Regions from separate parts of the Micromonospora sp. NBRC 110037 genome, predicted to be linked through region 1. Evidence: riboswitches for the same ligand, from Rfam matches in the RefSeq annotation. Region 1 holds a riboswitch; each other region holds the start of a gene.
What was found. Region 1 has a riboswitch for cyclic di-AMP ahead of A4R25_RS05570 (transglycosylase family protein). Riboswitches for the same ligand answer to the same signal wherever they lie in the genome.
Positions count from the first base shown of each region.

Region 1 (5,611 bases):
CGCGCGAAGTCGTCGAAGCGGCGGGTGCCGAACGACGCCTCGCGCAGCAGGAGCAGCGTGGTGCGGTTGCCGACCACCTCCAGCGCCCGGGCGATCGAGCAGTTGGCGGTGGACCAGGAGTCACGCTGGGCAAGGAGGTCCGTCATGGCTTCGACGGTACCCCCTGACTTAGGAAATCAAAAGTCAGCTACCTCACAGCTGGCCGGGGAAGAAGCCGTGCCGGGCCAGCGGCTCGACGATCTGGTGCTCCTCGTACGACAGGTGCGACAGCAGCGTGTCGGTGAGCAGGTCCACCGCCTCCTGGAGCTGCGTGAAGTCGCCGGGCCGGTGGACCAGTTCCACGAGCGCCCGGTCGACGCCCTCCACCACCCCGTGGATCACCACGTGTTCCTCCTCGAGGCGGTCGAGCACGGCCGCCAGCCCGGCCTCGGAGCGGCGCAGGTGCGGGAAGATCGAGGCGTCCTCCAGCCCGTGGTGCTGGGTGACCATGGTGCAGTAGGCCGCGCAGTACGCCCCGAGCGTCCAGTTGTTCTGCCGCATGGTCATCTCGTTGAGCGCCGCCCGCGCCCGGCCCGGCGAGACGGCGCCCCGCTTGACCTGTTCCAGCAGGTCGCGCACCTGGGCCAGCTCCTGGCGCAGGTGGTCGTGCACGTCCACCAGGTGCTGCCCGGCGGCCTGCCCCCGGGGTGGGTAGACCTGGCCGGCCGGAGGCGGCGGGGCGGTCGGCCGGGTCGACTCGTCCCAGGGGCGGCGCGCGCTCAGACGTACCCCCGGGTCGGGGGTGGGGGTGACCGCCAGCGTGGCCGCGCCGCCGGTGGCGGCCGTGTCGTCGGCGACCGCGCGGGCCCCGCTGCCGGGCGCGGTGCGCTCGGCGGCGACGAGCTCGCGGACCGCCGGCGCTACCTCCTGGGCGAAGATCTGGATCGCGCGCGGCTCGTCGCTGCCGAGGATGAACGTGGTGACGCCGTGCTCCAGCGTGAGCCCGGCCAGCTCCTCCACCCACTGCTCCGGCGGGCCGGCCAGGAAGCCGGCCGACGAGCGCGCGAACGTGCCGGTCACGTTGAGCATGCGGCGGATCTCGGCCGGGTCGCGCCCGGCAGCCTCGGCGCCCTCGTCCACGAGCGCGTTCAGGGCGGGCAGCTCGTCGGGGCCCTTGGGCAGGTAGGACAGGGAGGGCAGCCAGCCGTCCGCGGCGCGGCCGACCAGGCGCAGCATGCGCGGCTTGTACGCGCCGACCCAGATGCCCACCCGATGCGCGGGCGCCGGACCGCGCTTGGCGCCGACCACCCGGTAGTGCTCGCCGTCGACGCGGATCATGCCGCGGCGGTCGGTGTCCCAGACCTCGCGGATCACCCGGATCGCCTCGTCCAGGGCCTCGACCGCCGCGCCGGGGGACAGGCGCCGCCCGCCCGTCGCCTCGATCGCGTCCCAGAACGCGCCCGCGCCGAGTCCCATCTCGACCCGGCCGCCGGTGAGCAGGTCCAGGCTGGCCACGCTGCGGGCCAGCACCACCGGCTGGCGCAGCGGCAGGTTGAGCACGTTGCCGGCCAGGCGGATGCGCTCGGTGACGGCGGCCACGTAGGACATCAGCGTCCAGGTGTCCAGGAAGCCCGGCTGGTACGGGTGGTCCTGGAACGTGACCAGGTCCAGCCCGACCTGTTCGCAGAGCGTGGCCAGCGCCACCACCTGGTCGGGTTGCCCGGCGGCGGGCGTGATGAAGCCGCCGAAGGTGAGCTCGTGTCCGTGATCGGTCATCCGTCCCGCCCCTCCCGTGATCTTGCTCGGCCCTGCCACGGTAGCTCCACAGGTGGTAGCCCGGCCGGGTGAACACCGTCACAAGAAGTGGACGATCGTCGCAAACCGTCCTTAGCGTCGGTTTCGCCCGCATTCGCGGGCACCGCGGGCCGGAAACGCCAAATCCCGCCGCCGGCCCCGGTAACCGAACCTCGTGCGGGAGCGGGGGAACCACACGTTCCACGGTGCATCGTCACCTCGGGGTGAAGCCGCCACCGGCGGCCGGGCTCCTCGGCCCGAACCCGACAGCTCACCTCGTCGGCGTGGAGGAATCCACATGGCAACTGCATACTCGGCCCGAAGCCGCCGTACCGCTCTCGGTGCGGTGGTGACCGGCGCCGTCGTCGGCGCCGCGAGCCTGTTCGGCCCGGCCGCTCCGGCCAGCGCGGGCGTCAACTGGGACGCGGTCGCGCGCTGCGAGTCCGGCGGCAACTGGAAGATCAACACCGGCAACGGCTACTACGGCGGGCTCCAGTTCTCCCGCGCCACCTGGAACGGCTACGGCGGCCAGAAGTACGCCGCCCGCGCCGACCTGGCCAGCCGGTCCGAGCAGATCGCCGTCGCGGAGAAGGTGTTGCGCGGCCAGGGCATCGGCGCGTGGCCGGTCTGCGGCAAGAAGGGCGGCTCGGCGAACGCCGCGGCGACCCGGTCCGAGCGGGCGGCCCCGAAGAAGGCCACCTCGAAGAAGTCCGCCCCGAAGCGGGCCGCCACGCGCAAGACCGCGCCGGAGCGGGCCGCGACGACTGCGGCGCCGCAGCCGTCGGCCGGGACGTACGTGGTCCGGCGCGGGGACACGCTGTCGGAGATCGCCGTGGCGCAGCGGGTCGACGGTGGCTGGCGTGCCCTGCACGAGCGCAACCGGGCAGTGGTCGGCGACGACCCCGGCCTGATCTTCCCCGGTCAGCGGCTCCGTCTGCGCTGATCTGGTCCGGACGCCCGGCCGGTTCGCTCCGGCCGGGCGTCCGGCCGTCCGCGACACGCCGCGCCGCCGGTGTCCGGCCTGCTCGCGGCACCGGACGCCACCCGTGACGGCCGCTGACCGCGATTCGTCGGAGCCGGTTGCTAGGGTCACGATGATCGGCTCAGACGTGAAGAAAGCGCGGAAATGACCAACGATCCGTTCTCGGCGGCCGCGAGCATCGACGAACTGCTGACCCGCACGCAGCAGGCGCTCACCGCGATGCGCTCCCGGGCCTCGGAGCACGCCGACGGCGAGCCGGGCGACCTGCTGCGCGCCGAGGGCACCGCAGCCGACGGCCGGGTCCGCGCGGTCGCCGTTCAGGGTGGCCGGCTGGATTCCGTGACGATCGACCCGGACTTGGCCGGCGAGCCCCTCGACGTCCTCTGCGGACATGTCACCGCCGCCGCCAACGCCGCGCTGTCCGAGCTGGACGCCCGGGTCAGCGCGTCGGCGCGGGCCGACGCCGACGCGCTCGCCGCCCGGCTCGGCAGCATGGGTGACCAGGCCGAGCTGTTCGGTCGCGCGATGCACGAGGCGGCCGCGCGGATCCACCGCGACCGCGGCACGGCGTCCCAGGCCGGGCGTCCGGCCTGACCCGACCGCACGCGGCCAGGCGCGACGCGGCACCGCCCGGCACGACGAGGCGGCCGGCCGCCGGGAGGACGACGACCGGCCGCGCTACGCCACGGTCAGCTCAGGGTGACCGCGGTGTCGTCGACGACGAAGGACGTCTGCAGTGAGCTGTCCTCCACGCCGCTGAACGAGATGGTCGCCGTGGTGCCTGCGAGCGACGAGATGTCGAAGGACCGCTGCACGTAGCCGGTGGCCTTGTTCAGGTTGGAGTAGGTGGCCAGCGTGGTGCTGCCGGCCTTGACGGTGAGCTTGTCGTACGCGGTGCCGGTGGTCGTCTCCGCGCTGTCGATGTGCAGCCAGAAGCTGAACGTCGCGCGGCATCCGGCCGGGATCGTCACCGACTGACTGAGCGTGTCGGTGTGCGACGAGCCGTACCCGTCCAGCCACGCCTTGTACGAGCCGCCGTGCGCGGCCTGGCCGCTGTCGGTGGTGATGACGCCGGACGAGGCGGTCCAGCTCACGTTGCCCGACTCGAAGCCGGGGTTGGCGAGCTTGTTGCCGGAGCAGCCGCCCGACGGCGGGGTGGTGGTGGCGGTCGGCGTGGGCGTCGGGGTGCCGCCGGCGCAGGTCGGCTCACCCGACTGGGCCGGTACGCTGACCGCCGCCCAGGCCGCCTTGACCGCGTTGAACTCGGTGCAGCTGCTCGGGTAGAGGTTCTTCGCCGCCTGCAACGTCCAGACGCGGTACTTCAGGTAGGACGAGGACGACGTCTTCAGCAGCATGGCGTTGTACATGATCTTGATGGCCTTCTGGATGCCCAGTCCGCTCACGCTGCTGCTGTTGCAGGTCGAGCTGGACGGCTGCCCGTTGGTCGGGCTGCTGCCGTTGGCCAGCAGGTAGAACCAGTGGTTGCCGGGCCCGGCCGCGGCGTGCACCTCGGTCGACGGGATGCTGCTGGAGTAGCAGTTCGGGTCGCCGAGCGCCGACGGGTTGTACATGTTGCGGATCGGGCCGGAGCCGACCAGGTTGATCTTCTCGCCGACCAGGAAGTCCGGCGCGTCGTAGCTGGACGGCTCGTTGGCGAACCACTCGGTGGCCGCGCCGAACGTGTCCGCCACGAACTCCTGCGTGCCGCCGCCGGAGATGCCGCCGGGGGTGTTGTCGTCGATGCCGTGGCCGATCTCGTGCGCCACCACGTCCAGCGAGCCGATCCACTGACCGGCGGTGTTCTTGCCGATCTGCACCTGGCTGCCGTCGTAGTAGGCGTTCTGGTCGTTGAGGCCCACCCGGATCGGCCAGTAGCCGCCGTTGCCGTTGGCGCCGTTGCGGCCCAGCCACTGGGCGAGCATCTTGTGCTCGGTCTGCGCGGAGAACAGCGCGTCCACGCAGCCGGTCTCCTTGTTCGTGGCGGTGCCGTTGCCCCACACGTCGTCGGAGCCGCTGAACGTGGTGTTGTTCGCCGCGTCCTGGCAGCTCAGGTTCGTGACGGTCGGGTCCTTCATGGTGTACGTGGAGCCCGACTGGGTGGTGTTGAGCGTGAGCGGGCTGGGCCCGTTCCAGGCGCCGGTGCCGGTGCCGCGCACCACGTGCTCCTGCTTGCGCAGGACCGCGCCGGTACGGGCGTCGACGTCGACGGTGAGCCGGCTCGGGCCGTCCGCGCCGGTGCCACGTACCGTGGTCTCCCAGGCCAGCGCCGGTGCGGCGCCGAGCGTGTAGACGACGAGCGTGGTGCCCTCGACGGCGCTGACGGTCTTGAGCTGGGCGCGCGCCGTGGCCGCGGCGGCGGCCTGGGTCAGCGCGGGCGTGGTGGCGAGGGCGCCGATCGGCCGCTGCTGGGCGACCGAGGCGTACTTGAGGTTGCCGGCGGAGTCGGTGGCCAGCACGAAGTCGCCGCCGACCACGGGCAGGCCCTTGTAGGTGCGCTCGTACGGCACGTACTGGGTGCCCTCCGAGGAGATGACCGGCTTCTGGACGAACGCGTCGTCGGAACCGGCCTGGAGGTAGGCGGGGCGGTTCGCGACCAGCGCGCGGGTCGAGTCGGCGGCGGCCGCTCGGGCCTGGGCCGGGTTGGGGGCGGCGGGCCCGGGTGGCGCGGCCTGCACGGCCGCGGCGGTGCCGGCGGCGATGACGCCGGCCGCCGCCGCGCCGGTGAGCGCGGCGAGGCGAGGTGAGAGTTTCACGGAGGTTTGCTCCTGTTCTACAGGCGCGCCGCACGAGCCCGGTGGGGACGGGCGGCGCGGTGGTGCGAGGCAGGGTGACGGCCGGTCACCGGAGCTGCCGGCG
Region 1 covers NZ_BBVA01000002.1:1,453,339-1,458,949, forward strand. The annotation lists gene A4R25_RS05560 (helix-turn-helix domain-containing protein) at 1-146, opposite strand, end outside; gene A4R25_RS05565 (LLM class flavin-dependent oxidoreductase) at 193-1,755, opposite strand; cyclic di-AMP (ydaO/yuaA leader) riboswitch at 1,928-2,073, shown strand; gene A4R25_RS05570 (transglycosylase family protein) at 2,072-2,716, shown strand; gene A4R25_RS05575 (YbaB/EbfC family nucleoid-associated protein) at 2,900-3,349, shown strand; gene A4R25_RS05580 (M4 family metallopeptidase) at 3,445-5,508, opposite strand.

Region 2 (5,611 bases), on a different contig from region 1:
GAGGCAGATGACGCCGAGAAGCCCGGAGCAGGCGCTCGCCGAGCTGCGTGCCGGCAACCACCGGTTCGTCACCGGTGTGCCGCAGCATCCGAATCAGGACGCCGGGCACCGGGCGGCGGTGGCCGACGGCCAGCACCCCTTCGCGGTGATCGTCGGCTGCTCCGACTCGCGGCTCGCCGCGGAGATCATCTTCGATCGGGGTCTCGGTGACCTCTTCGTGGTGCGTACCGCCGGGCACACCGCCGGGCCCGAGGTGCTCGGCAGCGTCGAGTACGCGGTCACCGTGCTGGGCACGCCGCTCGTGGTGGTGCTCGGGCACGACTCCTGCGGCGCGGTCCAGGCCGCCCGGGAGGGGGTCCGGACCGGCGCCGCTCCGGCCGGGCACCTGGGAGCGGTGGTGGACGCGGTCTCGCCCAGCCTGCTGCGCGCCGCCCGGCAGGGCATCGACGACCTCGACGGCATCATCGACGTCCACATCGCGCAGACCGTGGAGACGCTGCTGGCCCGGTCCTCCGTGCTGGCCGAGCGGGTCGCGGCGGGCCGGTGCACGGTGGCGGGGATGTCGTACCGGCTCTCCGGCGGCGAGGTGCGGACAGTGGCGCAGGTCCCGGCGTCACTGCCCGCTCCCTCGTCGCCGGCGGACGCGGACGCGGCGCTGGCCGGCTGACCGGAGCGCCGGACGACGAAGGGGCCGCCCACGGGGGCGGCCCCTTCTTGCTGCGTCCAGGTCAGAGCATCGACATGTGGACGTGGTCGGTGTGGTTCGACGGCCCGCTGTACGACCTCCAGCCGGTGGCCGGGAACCAGATCTGCCGGTTCCAGATCACGTAGTAGATGCCCAGCCGGTCGGCGTTGCGGATGAGGAAGGCGGCCACGTCGTTGCCGTACTTGCGGGTGTCGTTGTTGTGCCAGGGTGAGAAGCCGCTGTTCTGCAGCGACCAGTCGCACGCCTTGCCCTTGGGGTGCTCCCACGGCCCGCCCGGCCGGTAACAGCCCACGAAGCGCGTGTAGCCGGCGCGCCGGACCTCCTTGTAGGCGTGCAGCGTCCGCGGCGTGATGCAGCCCGAGGTGGTCGGGTCGTTCTCGCTGCACGACTCGGCCTTCCAGCCGCCGTCGGCGGTGCGGCCGGGGCCGATCTTGGCGACCGGTGAGGTGGCGTCGACCAGGCCGCCGGTGAAGCCGAGGCCGCCGACGAGCTTGAGGGCGCGTTCGGCCTGCACCTTCTCGCGCTCCATCGCGTTCTTCTGCTTCTCCTGCTCGCGCACCTCGGCGTCGAGCGCGATCTTGGCCGTCTCGGCGCGGTTCTTGACCGCGTTGATGGCGGCCAGGCGCTGCGCGTTGAGGAGGTTCAGCTCGTCCAGGGCGTTGACGCGGCGGACGAACGAGTCGGGCGAGTTGCTCTCCAGCAGCATCGCCATCGCGCCCATCCGGCCGGTCCGGTAGGACTGGGCGGCGAGCTGGTTGACCTGCGGGCTGAGCGCCTCGAGTTCGGCCTGTGCCGCCTGTACCTCGGCGGCCAGCCGCCGCTGGCGGTCCTGCGACTTGGCCAGCTTCGCCTTCGCCTGGAGGAAGTTCCGGTTGGCGCTGTCGATCGCCTCGGTGATGAGCGGTGGTTCGCCGTCCTCCTCGTGCCCGGACGGCTTCGGGGCCGCCGCGGCGGGGGCCGCCGTCGCCGAGTTCGGCCCGGCCAGCACTGCCAGCGAGGCCAGCACGGCCACCAGGGGTGTCAGCCAGCGGCGCAGGGGTGGCGTCACAGTGTTCCCTTCCGTCGGCCGCCGACCGGGTTAGCTGACGGGTTCGGGACGGAAGTGGCCCCTACCGCTCGCGCGGATTCACCCCATGTACCTGGTTCCCCGGCTCGCCCGCAGGCGATTGGGCGGCGGCACCGCTGGCGCCGGTGCGCGCCTTCGGCGGTGACCGGCAGCGAGGTTACCCGACAGCACTCCTGCGGATCTACGTCCGGAAGCCGACCAATAGCGAGATTTCGCCGTGGCGCACCGTGACCAGCGTCGCGTTTGAAATCGATGGTCACCGTGCGGAGTGTCACCATGTCGCCTCCGTACTCTTTCCGCCGCCGAGCGCCTCCAGCGCGTCGTCGCGTCCGGCCGGCGGACGGGGCGGCGGGGGTACGGGCGACGCCGGCTCCGGACCGGGCGCGCGCCGTCCGGCGGTGGTCACGATCGCGGCCAGTGCGGTCGTCAGCGGTACGGCGGCGATCAGGCCGAGCGTGGCCACCGCGCTGCGGACGATCTCCTGGGCGAGGAACTCGCTGGTGAGGATCTGGCTCACCGGGCGGGAGTCGGCGACCAGCAGGAGCAGCAGTGGCAGCGACGCGCCCGCGTACGCCAGCACGATGGTGTTGACGGTGGACGCGATGTGGGCCCGGCCGACGCGGGTCGCCGCCCGGTAGAGCTGCCGCCGGGACAGCCCCGGGTTGGCGTGCGCGAGTTCGGTGACGGTGGCCGCCTGGGTGACGGTGACGTCGTCCAGCACGCCCAGCGAGCCGATGATGATGCCCGCCAGCAGCAGTCCGTGCAGGTCCACGTCGCCCTGGAACATGGACAGGGTGGTGGCGTCCTCGCTGCCGAAGCCGGTCAGGTGGGTGGCGGACGTGGCGAGCAGGCCGAGCACGCCGGTGATCACCAGGCTGCCGAGCGTGCCGAGCACCGCCACCGACGTCTGCGCGGTGATCCCGTGCGTCAGGTAGAGCACCACGAACATGATCAACGCGGCGCCCACGATCGCCACCAGCAGCGGCGGCTGGCCGCCACCGATGCCGGGCAGCACGAAGCCGAGCAGGATGGCGAAGCTGGCCGCCAAGCCGCCGAGCGCGGCGAGCCCGCGCCAGCGGCCGAACGCCACGATCGCGGCGGCGAAGAGCACCAGCAGCCAGATCAGCGGTGTGCCGCGCTGGTGCTCGGCGATGTTGTAGGACTTCATCGAAGGGTCGGCCGGGTCGATCAGCTCGACCAGGACGATCTTGTCGCCGACCTCGACCCGGGGCGCGCCCGGTCCGGCCGGGAGCGGCGTCTCGACCTGCCGTCCCGCGTCCGGGCCCTGCTCGGCGGCGACGGTCGCGGTGCCGCAGGGGCCGCCCGCGCCCTCCGGGGCCTCCGGCGTCGGCGGGCAGGGTTCGGTGACCACCCGGGTCACGGTGCCGTGGTAGCGGGGGACGTCCGCGCCGCCGACCGGCTCCCGGTCCTGCCGGGGCCAGAGCACCAGCGCGGCGATCACGGTGAGCGCGAACAGCGGCACCACCACGGCGACGAGCAGCCGCCGTACGCCCGGTGGCGTGGGCGGTGCGGGGCGGGTGTGGTCGGCACCCAAGGCGTCTCTCCCAACGGTCGCGGCGACGCCTGGTCCGCCGGACCGGTCTGGTCACCGGGCCGGCGCGGACGTGTCGACCACGTCCGGGTCGTCGCCCCGACATGGTAGGCAGCCCGGCTGGGTGCTCCCGGACACCGTGACCGGTGACGCGCGCCCCGCGCGGGTCAGGCCAGTCCGGCCCGGCGTCGCCGGTACTCGTCCTCGTCGATCTCGCCGCGGGCGTACCGCTCGTCGAGGATGCGCCGGGCCGCCGTCGGCCCGGACCGCTGCGGGCCGGTCCACCGCACGGCCAGCCAGAGGAGCCCTGCCAGCACCGCCAGCACCGCCAGGGACCAGATCCACATCCAGCCCATCATCGGGCTCTGCCACATCATCGGGCCGCCCTCCGTCCGTCACCGCGGGTCCGCCGGGGCCGGCCTGCCCGCCACTTCGACGGTACGGCCGCACGGGCGCGTCGGCGCGGGTCGATGTGCCCTGCTCGGAGGGGCGGAGGTCCCGTTCAGCCGCGCTTCATCAGGCGGCCGACGGCGGCCATCATCTCGGTCGCCATCTCGTCGGCCCGGCCCTCGGCGGCGCCCTCGTGCATGCAGTGCCGCGCGTGCCCGTCGAGCAGGCCGAGGCCGACCTTGTCCAGCGCCGCCTGGATGGCCGAGATCTGGGTCAGCACGTCGATGCAGTAACGGTCGTCCTCGACCATCTTCTCGATGCCACGGACCTGACCCTCGATCCGGCGGAGCCGGGCGAGGAGCTGGTCCTTGCTGGCGGTGTAGCCCCGGGTCGGGCTGGACGGAGCGGTCATGAGAACGAGGATAGCGTACCCCTCGGGGGTATGCTAACGTTCCGGCTGTACCCCCAGGGGGTATGAGATCGGAGGGCGACATGGAGAGCACCTACCAGGTGAGCGGCATGACCTGCGGCCACTGCGTCAACTCGGTGAGCACCGAGCTGAGCGCGCTTCCGGGCGTCACCGGCGTCCAGGTCGACCTGGCCACCGGCCGGGTCACCGTCACCAGTCAGAACCCGCTGGACACGGACGCCGTCCGCGCGGCGGTCGACGAGGCCGGCTACGACCTCGTCGGTGCGTGACGGGTCCACGGGACCCGCAGAACCGAGGAGAAACCATGAACACGGCGACGAAGCTCAGCGGCTTCGCGCTCGGCCTCGTGGCGGTCTTCGGCGCGGCGTACGGGATCGGCAACCTGGCCGATCCCGTCGCCCCGGCCGCCGAGACCCGCCACGACGACAGCGGCAGCGACCACGGGACCGGCGACACCGGTCACGGTGACGAGAACGGCGCCGACGCGCACCTGCCCGGCGGGCTGCTCGTCTCCGAAGGCGGCTACACGCTCCAGCCCGCCACCGCGCCGGCCGGGCAGTTCGCCTTCCGGATCACCGGCCCGGACGGCACGCCGGTCACCCGCTTCGAGGTGGCCCACGACAAGCGCATGCACCTGATCGTCGCGCGCCGGGACCTGTCCGGCTTCCGGCACGTCCACCCGGAGATGGCCGGCGACGGCACCTGGCGGGTCGCCTCCCCGCTCGACGGCCCCGGGGTGTGGCGGGCGTTCGCCGACTTCACGCCCGAAGGCGGCGAGCCGCTGACCCTCGGCCTGGACGTCACGGTCCCCGGCGAGCTGGCCGCCCGGCCGCTGCCGGCGCCGGTGACCAGCACCACCGTCGACGGTTACACAGTCACCCTGACCGGCACGCCGGAGCCGGGCCGGACCAGCCGGCTCACGCTCTCCGTCAGCCGCGACGGGAGACCGGTCACCGACCTTCAGCCCTACCTCGGCGCGTACGGGCACCTGGTGGCGCTGCGGCAGGGCGATCTGGCGTACCTGCACGTGCACCCGGAGGGCACACCCGGCGACGGGCGCACCCCCGCCGGTCCGGCGATCACGTTCGCCGCCGAGGTGCCCTCGGCCGGGGCGTACCGTCTCTACCTGGACTTCCGGCACGGCGACGCGGTGCACACCGCCGAATTCACCGTCCTGGCCGGCGACCGGACCGCGCCGGTATCCACCACCGCACCGACCCCGGACGCCGGACACGGCACGCCGGGGCACGGGCACAGTTGAGCGCCGGAGGTGCCGCGATGACTGCCACGGGAAAGACGCTGTCCACCGCGCCGAACCTGATTGAACTGGCGATCGGCGGGATGACCTGCGCGTCCTGTGCCGCCCGGATCGAGAAGAAGCTCAACCGGATGGACGGCGTCGAGGCGACAGTGAACTACGCCACCGAGAAGGCCACCGTCCGGTACGCCGACGACATCGCGCCGGCC
Region 2 covers NZ_BBVA01000012.1:103,744-109,354, reverse strand. The annotation lists gene A4R25_RS27775 (carbonic anhydrase) at 8-667, shown strand; gene A4R25_RS27770 (hypothetical protein) at 729-1,754, opposite strand; cyclic di-AMP (ydaO/yuaA leader) riboswitch at 1,758-1,889, opposite strand; gene A4R25_RS27765 (YibE/F family protein) at 2,044-3,327, opposite strand; gene A4R25_RS27760 (SHOCT domain-containing protein) at 3,492-3,701, opposite strand; gene A4R25_RS27755 (metal-sensitive transcriptional regulator) at 3,827-4,126, opposite strand; gene A4R25_RS27750 (heavy-metal-associated domain-containing protein) at 4,207-4,413, shown strand; gene A4R25_RS27745 (hypothetical protein) at 4,449-5,405, shown strand; gene A4R25_RS27740 (cation-translocating P-type ATPase) at 5,423-5,611, shown strand, end outside.
Region 2: it holds a riboswitch for cyclic di-AMP, as region 1 does, so the genes downstream of both, A4R25_RS27770 (hypothetical protein) here and A4R25_RS05570 (transglycosylase family protein) in region 1, are expected to answer to the same signal.

Region 3 (5,611 bases), on a different contig from region 1:
CAGCGGGATGTCGCTGCTCTGGCCGCGGTGCTCGGGCGCGTCGCCGTAGAGCAGGGTGCCGAGCGTCCGCAGGTCCTGGGGCACGTAGCACAGGTTCGGGTAGCGCTCGTGGTGGTGGCGGACCACCGAGGCCATCGAGCGGACGTACGGCGAGATGGTGAGCGCGACCTTCGACTCGGCGGTCAGCTCCGGCTGCTTCTTCGCCAGCTGGAACGTGTCGCCGTGCAGGAACATCGACGGGCAGCCGATCTGCTCCACGTCGGAGAAGCCCAGCGTGTTCAGGTAGCTCGCGGTCACCTCGCCGCGTACGCCGATGCTGTGCGACCGGTCCAGCACGGCCTTGCAGAACGCGCGCACCGGCTCGTCGATCGGGCGCAGGTACTCACGGTCGCCGTCGACGTTCGTCTGCACGCCGACACCGAGCACCACCACCGGGATCTTCAGCCGTTCGATCAGCCGGGTCAGCGGGGCGAGGCGGTGCACGAAGCTGCGACGGAAGGCGTTCGCCAGCGGTACGACGAACACGTCGTACCGCTCGTTGATCTCGTCGGCGAGGCGCGGGTCGGCCGGGGTGCGGGTCGCGGTGATCTCCGCCGCGGAGGTGGCCAGCAGCTTGTGCGCGGCGTGGCTGAAGACCAGGTTTCCGCTGTTGTCCCCGATCCAGTTGCCGGCGAACGTCTCCTCCGGCGTGAGGACGTCGAACGGGCCCTTGCGGGCGCGGAGCAGGATCCGCTGGTGCATCCGGTTCGCTCACCTTCCGTACGGCACGGCGTGCCGGCGGGCGTCGCCCGCGCGTGCAGGAACGGAAATCCTATCCGCCGTCCCTGGGTGACCCGGCGGCCGTCGGCTCGCCGGGAACGTCCCGGTACTCCGGGGTAGGGTGCCCGGAATGACCAGCGCGCCGACTGTCACCCGTGCCCCGCGCCTGCCGTCGCTGACCGGATTGCGGTGGATCGCCGCGCTGCTGGTCTTCGGTTTCCACGCCGGGACCATGGGGATCGTCGCCGAGCCGCACCTGAAGGCGGTGGTGGACAAGGCGTTCAGCCTCGGCCTGTCCGGCGTCGAGTTCTTCTTCATCCTCAGCGGGTTCGTCCTGGTCTGGTCGTACCGGGACGGGGAGCGGGCGTGGACGTTCCTGCGCCGCCGGCTCGCCAAGATCTACCCGAACCACGTGGTGACGTTCGTGGCGGCGCTGGCGGTCGCGGCCTGGTTCGCCGACCCGGTCCTGCCGTGGGCGGCGATCGGCAACTTCTTCCTGGTCCAGGCGTGGATCCCGCTGAACGGCTACTTCTACAGCGTCAACAACGTGAGCTGGTCGCTCTCCTGCGAGCTGGCGTTCTACCTGTGCCTGCCGCTGGTGGTGCCGTGGCTGCGCCGGGCCCGTACCGGGGTGCTCCGGACCGTGCTGGTCGCGGCGCCGCTGCTCATCCTGGCGCTGTGGCCGGGCCAGCAGCTCGTGCCGGAGGAGCAGCGGTGGTGGTTCACCCAGATCTTCCCGGTGACCCGGTCGCTGGAGTTCTGGATGGGGGTGGCCGCCGCCGAGCTGATGCGCCGCCACCGCTGGCGCGGACCGAACCTCGCGGTCGCCACCGGCCTGTTCGTCACCACCTGGGTGGTCGCCGCGCTGTGGATCCCGGCCGAGTTCTGGGCGGCGCTGCTCGCCGTGGCGTACCTGCTGGTCATCGCCGCGGCGGCGGACGCCGACGTGCGCGGCCGGCCCACCCCCTGGCGGTCCCGGCCGATGATCTGGCTCGGTGAGGTCTCGTTCGCCTTCTACCTGGTGCACGTGCTGGTCATGGTCACCGTGCTGCGGCTGACCGGGGACTGGGGGACCGGCCTGCCCGGCTGGCGGGGGCCGCTGGCGGTGCTCGGCTTCCTGCTGCTCACGCTCGCGCTGGCCGCCGCGCTGCACCGCTGGGTGGAGGTGCCGATGATGCGCCTGCTCGGCCCGACCCGCCGGGCCCGCGCGGCGTCGCGCGCACCGGCCGTGCCGGCTCCGCGCGGGCCCGCCGAGGGCGCGGCCGCCGACTGCGGCGCGCGGTCCGTCTCCGGTCCGGCCGAGGACATCGAGTACGCCGGGCGGCGTAGCCCGGACTGACACGCGCACACGACGGCCGGTCGGTCCGCGACACGCCGTGCGGCGGTGCGTCACTGGGGGTTCGGCGGTAATTTGTACCCGTGCTTCCGATCGCGCTCACCTGCCCCGTGTGGTGGGTGGCGCGCTGGACCGCCCGGATGCTCGCCAGTCTCGCCGTGGTCGTCGCCTGTTCGTTCGGCGCGGCCACGCTGCCGGCCGCCGCCGCCCCGGCCGCGCCAGCCGGCCCGGCGTACGTGAGCACGCCGACCGCCCCGCGACCGGAATCCGACCGCGCCGCCGAGCGGCAGGCCCGTCCCGACGGCGCACCCGCGCCCGCCGCACGGGCCACCGACACGCTCCCGAACGACCCGCAGCCGGTCCCGGCCGGCCGGATCACCGCGCCGGTCGGCCTGCGGGCCCCGCCCGCCCGCTGATCCGCCCACGGGCCGCGCCCGTCACCGCACCCACCGAACGTCATCCCGCACCCGCCCTTCGCCGGCCCGGCGCCCCCGCGCCGCGCCCCGACCGGCCGTGCGGAGTCTCCCGCCAGGTTCTTCCCGTGAGGTGCCGACCATGTCGCAGACCGCTCTCTACCACTTCCTCACCGCGGTCCCCGAGGCCGCCGCCATCTGGTCCTTCCTGATGCTGCTCGCGTTCGGCCTGCTCGCCGCGCTGGTGGCCCGGCCCGAGCGCGACGGCGTCGCCGAGGTAGCCGCCGATCCGGTGGACCAGGACGCCGCGCGCCGCGACGACCTCGTCCGGTACGCCGAGGAGGTGGCGGTGGCCGCCGCCGGGGCCGCCCAGACGGCCCGTCGCCGCCGGGAACGGTGGCTGGCCGCGCAGGACGAGGCGGAACGCGCCTGGACCGCGTACGACGAGGCGGACAGCGCCGCCCGCCGCCTGGCCGGGGCCGCCGCGCTGGCCGCCCCGCGCACCCCGCGCACCCCGGCGGAGTACGCGGCCCGGGAGCGCTGGCTGCACCACGCCGCCATGACGGCGCACTGGCGCGGCGACCTGTCCGCCCGGCAACTCGCCGACGTGCTGGCGCGCCGCAACGGGTGGGACCCGCGCCGGCACCCGGCCGAGCAGGAGATCGTGCTGGCCCGGGCCGTACGGGACCGGCGCCGGACCGGCTGGGAGAGCGCCGCCGAGCGGGAGCGGCAGGCGTGGCGGGACGCCGAACTGGCCGCCGAGGCCGCCCGTACGCTCGCCGCCGAGGCGTACGCGGCCACCCTGGCGGTGCGGCCCGCCCCGGTGTCCCGCGGCGTGGCGACGATCCCCCTGCCGGTCGGCGCGTCCGTCCGCAACGCCCGCTGGCGTCCGGCCCGGGTCGGCTGAGGCGACCGAATTGTTACCCGGAATGTGGTGAGCCGGCTCACCCCCGGCGCCGAAACGGGCGTGGAGCGCAGAACAGGCCAATGAGCCGCGCCATTGCCGGTCACGCGCCCGCCGTCTGTCCCCTTTTCGCCTCCCGGGCGCCGTCACCACCGCTTGTCCCATTGAGTGAAGTGAGTAACCGGCTGTTCCGAAATCCGTTACCGGGGATCATGTTTACGCAGGTGGGAGCGCTTGGCAGGGGCAGTACCCGCCGGTAGTGTCGGCGCGTCCGGTGCGGTACCCGATCGCAGAAGGCGACGCCGCGCCGACCCGCCTAATCGTGTCATCACGAACCGGGGAACCATGAGCACCATCGGGGTGAATCCGCGGCCACTGCCGCGGTAGGGCGTACTTCCCGCCCGAATCCGTCAGCTAACCCGGTCGGCGGCCACGGAAGGAGTCCCATCCTCGTGCCCACCCCTCGATCGTCCCCCCGCCTCCACGGCTCCGCGGTACCCGCGCTCGCCTGACGCGACCGGCAAACCGCCCCTGGGCGCCCGGCATCGCGGGCGTACCCGTTCCCCCGGCCCATCCGGCCTGCCAGCACGTGTGAACCCCGCCACGTGCCGGGCCGGCGTGTGCCGATCACGCCCCCCGTGGAGGATTTCGTGAAGCACCACCTGAAGCGTCAGCTGCGGCGGATCGCCACCGAACGCCCGTACCAGATCATCGCCGGATCGGCCGCGGCGCTCGTGCTGGCCGCCGGCGCCGGCACCGCCCTCGCCGCCGGTGAGGACGCCCCGGTCCAGCAGGAGAACACCGCCTCGGTCGCCGAACTCGGCGCACGGCTCGGCGAGCCCGCCAGCCGCAGCGAGGCGCGTATCGGCGTCCCGCCGGCGTCGCCGAGCGCCGAGCCCAGCAAGTCGCCCAGCGCCTCCCCGTCGGCGAAGAAGGCCGCGGCGGACCCGGACGTCACCAAGGCCGCGCCGAAGCCGCCGTCGAGCAAGACGCTGGACTACGACTACCAGGCGCAGATCAACTACTACTACTGCGGCCCGGCCGCCGTGCGCAACGCGCTCAGCGCCACCGGCATCGAGCGCAGCCAGGACGCCCTCGCCGGCCCGCTCGGCACCACCGAGATGGGCACCAACTCGGCCGAGGACACCACGCGCGTGCTCAACCAGCAGGTCAAGGGCAACCCGTACCGGACCCGGATGATTCCCGGCTCGGCCAGCCCGGCCCAGATGGACCGGCTCCAGGCCGACGTGGTCGAGGCGATCAGCAACGGCCGGGGGGTCGTCGCGAACGTCGCCGGCACCGCCACCGACACCAACGGCGGCTGGCACTCGTTCCCCGGCGGCCACTACGTCGCGGTGATCGGCTACAAGGACGACGGCCGGACCGTCCGGATCGCCGACTCGGCCGACCCGTCGCTGCCGTCGTACTGGCTCACCACGATCGACCTGGCGCACTGGATCGCCAGCCGCGGCTACTCCGCCTGACCGCCCCGCACCCTGCGAAGGCCGGCACCCCGTCCCGGGGCGCCGGCCTTCCCCGTCCCCGCCCGCCCCTCGCCCGCCGCCCTCTCGGCGCGCCGATCTTGGACTTGTGGCGCCTGGTATGCCCGGCTCGCCCCGCTATGGGAGGCACCACAACTCCAAGATCGGCGGCGAGGGCGAGGGCGGGCGGTTTGGGCGGGGCGGGTTCGGTCTCGCGTGTCCGGGGCGGGCGGTGGCAGACTGCGCCAATGGGCGATGCGACGGGGGACCGGCACCTGATTCTCCTGCACGGCATGGGCGCCACCGGCGAGGTGTGGCTGCCCTGGGCGCCACTGCTGGAGCGCCGCTGGCCCGGGCGCTGGCTCGCCCCCGACCTGGCCGGCCACGGCTGGTCGCCGCCGCTCGACGGCTACTCGTTCGACGCCCTGGCCCAGCGCGTCGCGGACGGGCTCGGTCCGCTCCGGCTGGGCCCGCACGACCGGCTGGTGCTGCTCGGGCACTCGCTCGGCGGGGTGGTGGCGCTGGCGCTCGCGGCCCGGCAGCGGGCTCTTCCGGTGGACGCGGTGGTGGGGCTCGGCATCAAGGCGGTCTGGTCCCCGGCCGAGCTGGCGAAGGCGAGCGAGCTGGCCGCCCGGCCGGTCACCTGGTTCGCCACCCGGGACGAGGCGGCCCGCCGCTACCTGCGCGTCTCGGGGCTGGCCGGGCTGTTCGCCCCGGA
Region 3 covers NZ_BBVA01000005.1:348,354-353,964, forward strand. The annotation lists gene A4R25_RS17870 (polysaccharide pyruvyl transferase family protein) at 1-741, opposite strand, end outside; gene A4R25_RS17875 (acyltransferase) at 890-2,098, shown strand; gene A4R25_RS17880 (hypothetical protein) at 2,179-2,511, shown strand; gene A4R25_RS17885 (hypothetical protein) at 2,651-3,415, shown strand; cyclic di-AMP (ydaO/yuaA leader) riboswitch at 3,716-3,856, shown strand; gene A4R25_RS17890 (C39 family peptidase) at 4,063-4,896, shown strand; gene A4R25_RS17895 (alpha/beta fold hydrolase) at 5,142-5,611, shown strand, end outside.
Region 3: it holds a riboswitch for cyclic di-AMP, as region 1 does, so the genes downstream of both, A4R25_RS17890 (C39 family peptidase) here and A4R25_RS05570 (transglycosylase family protein) in region 1, are expected to answer to the same signal.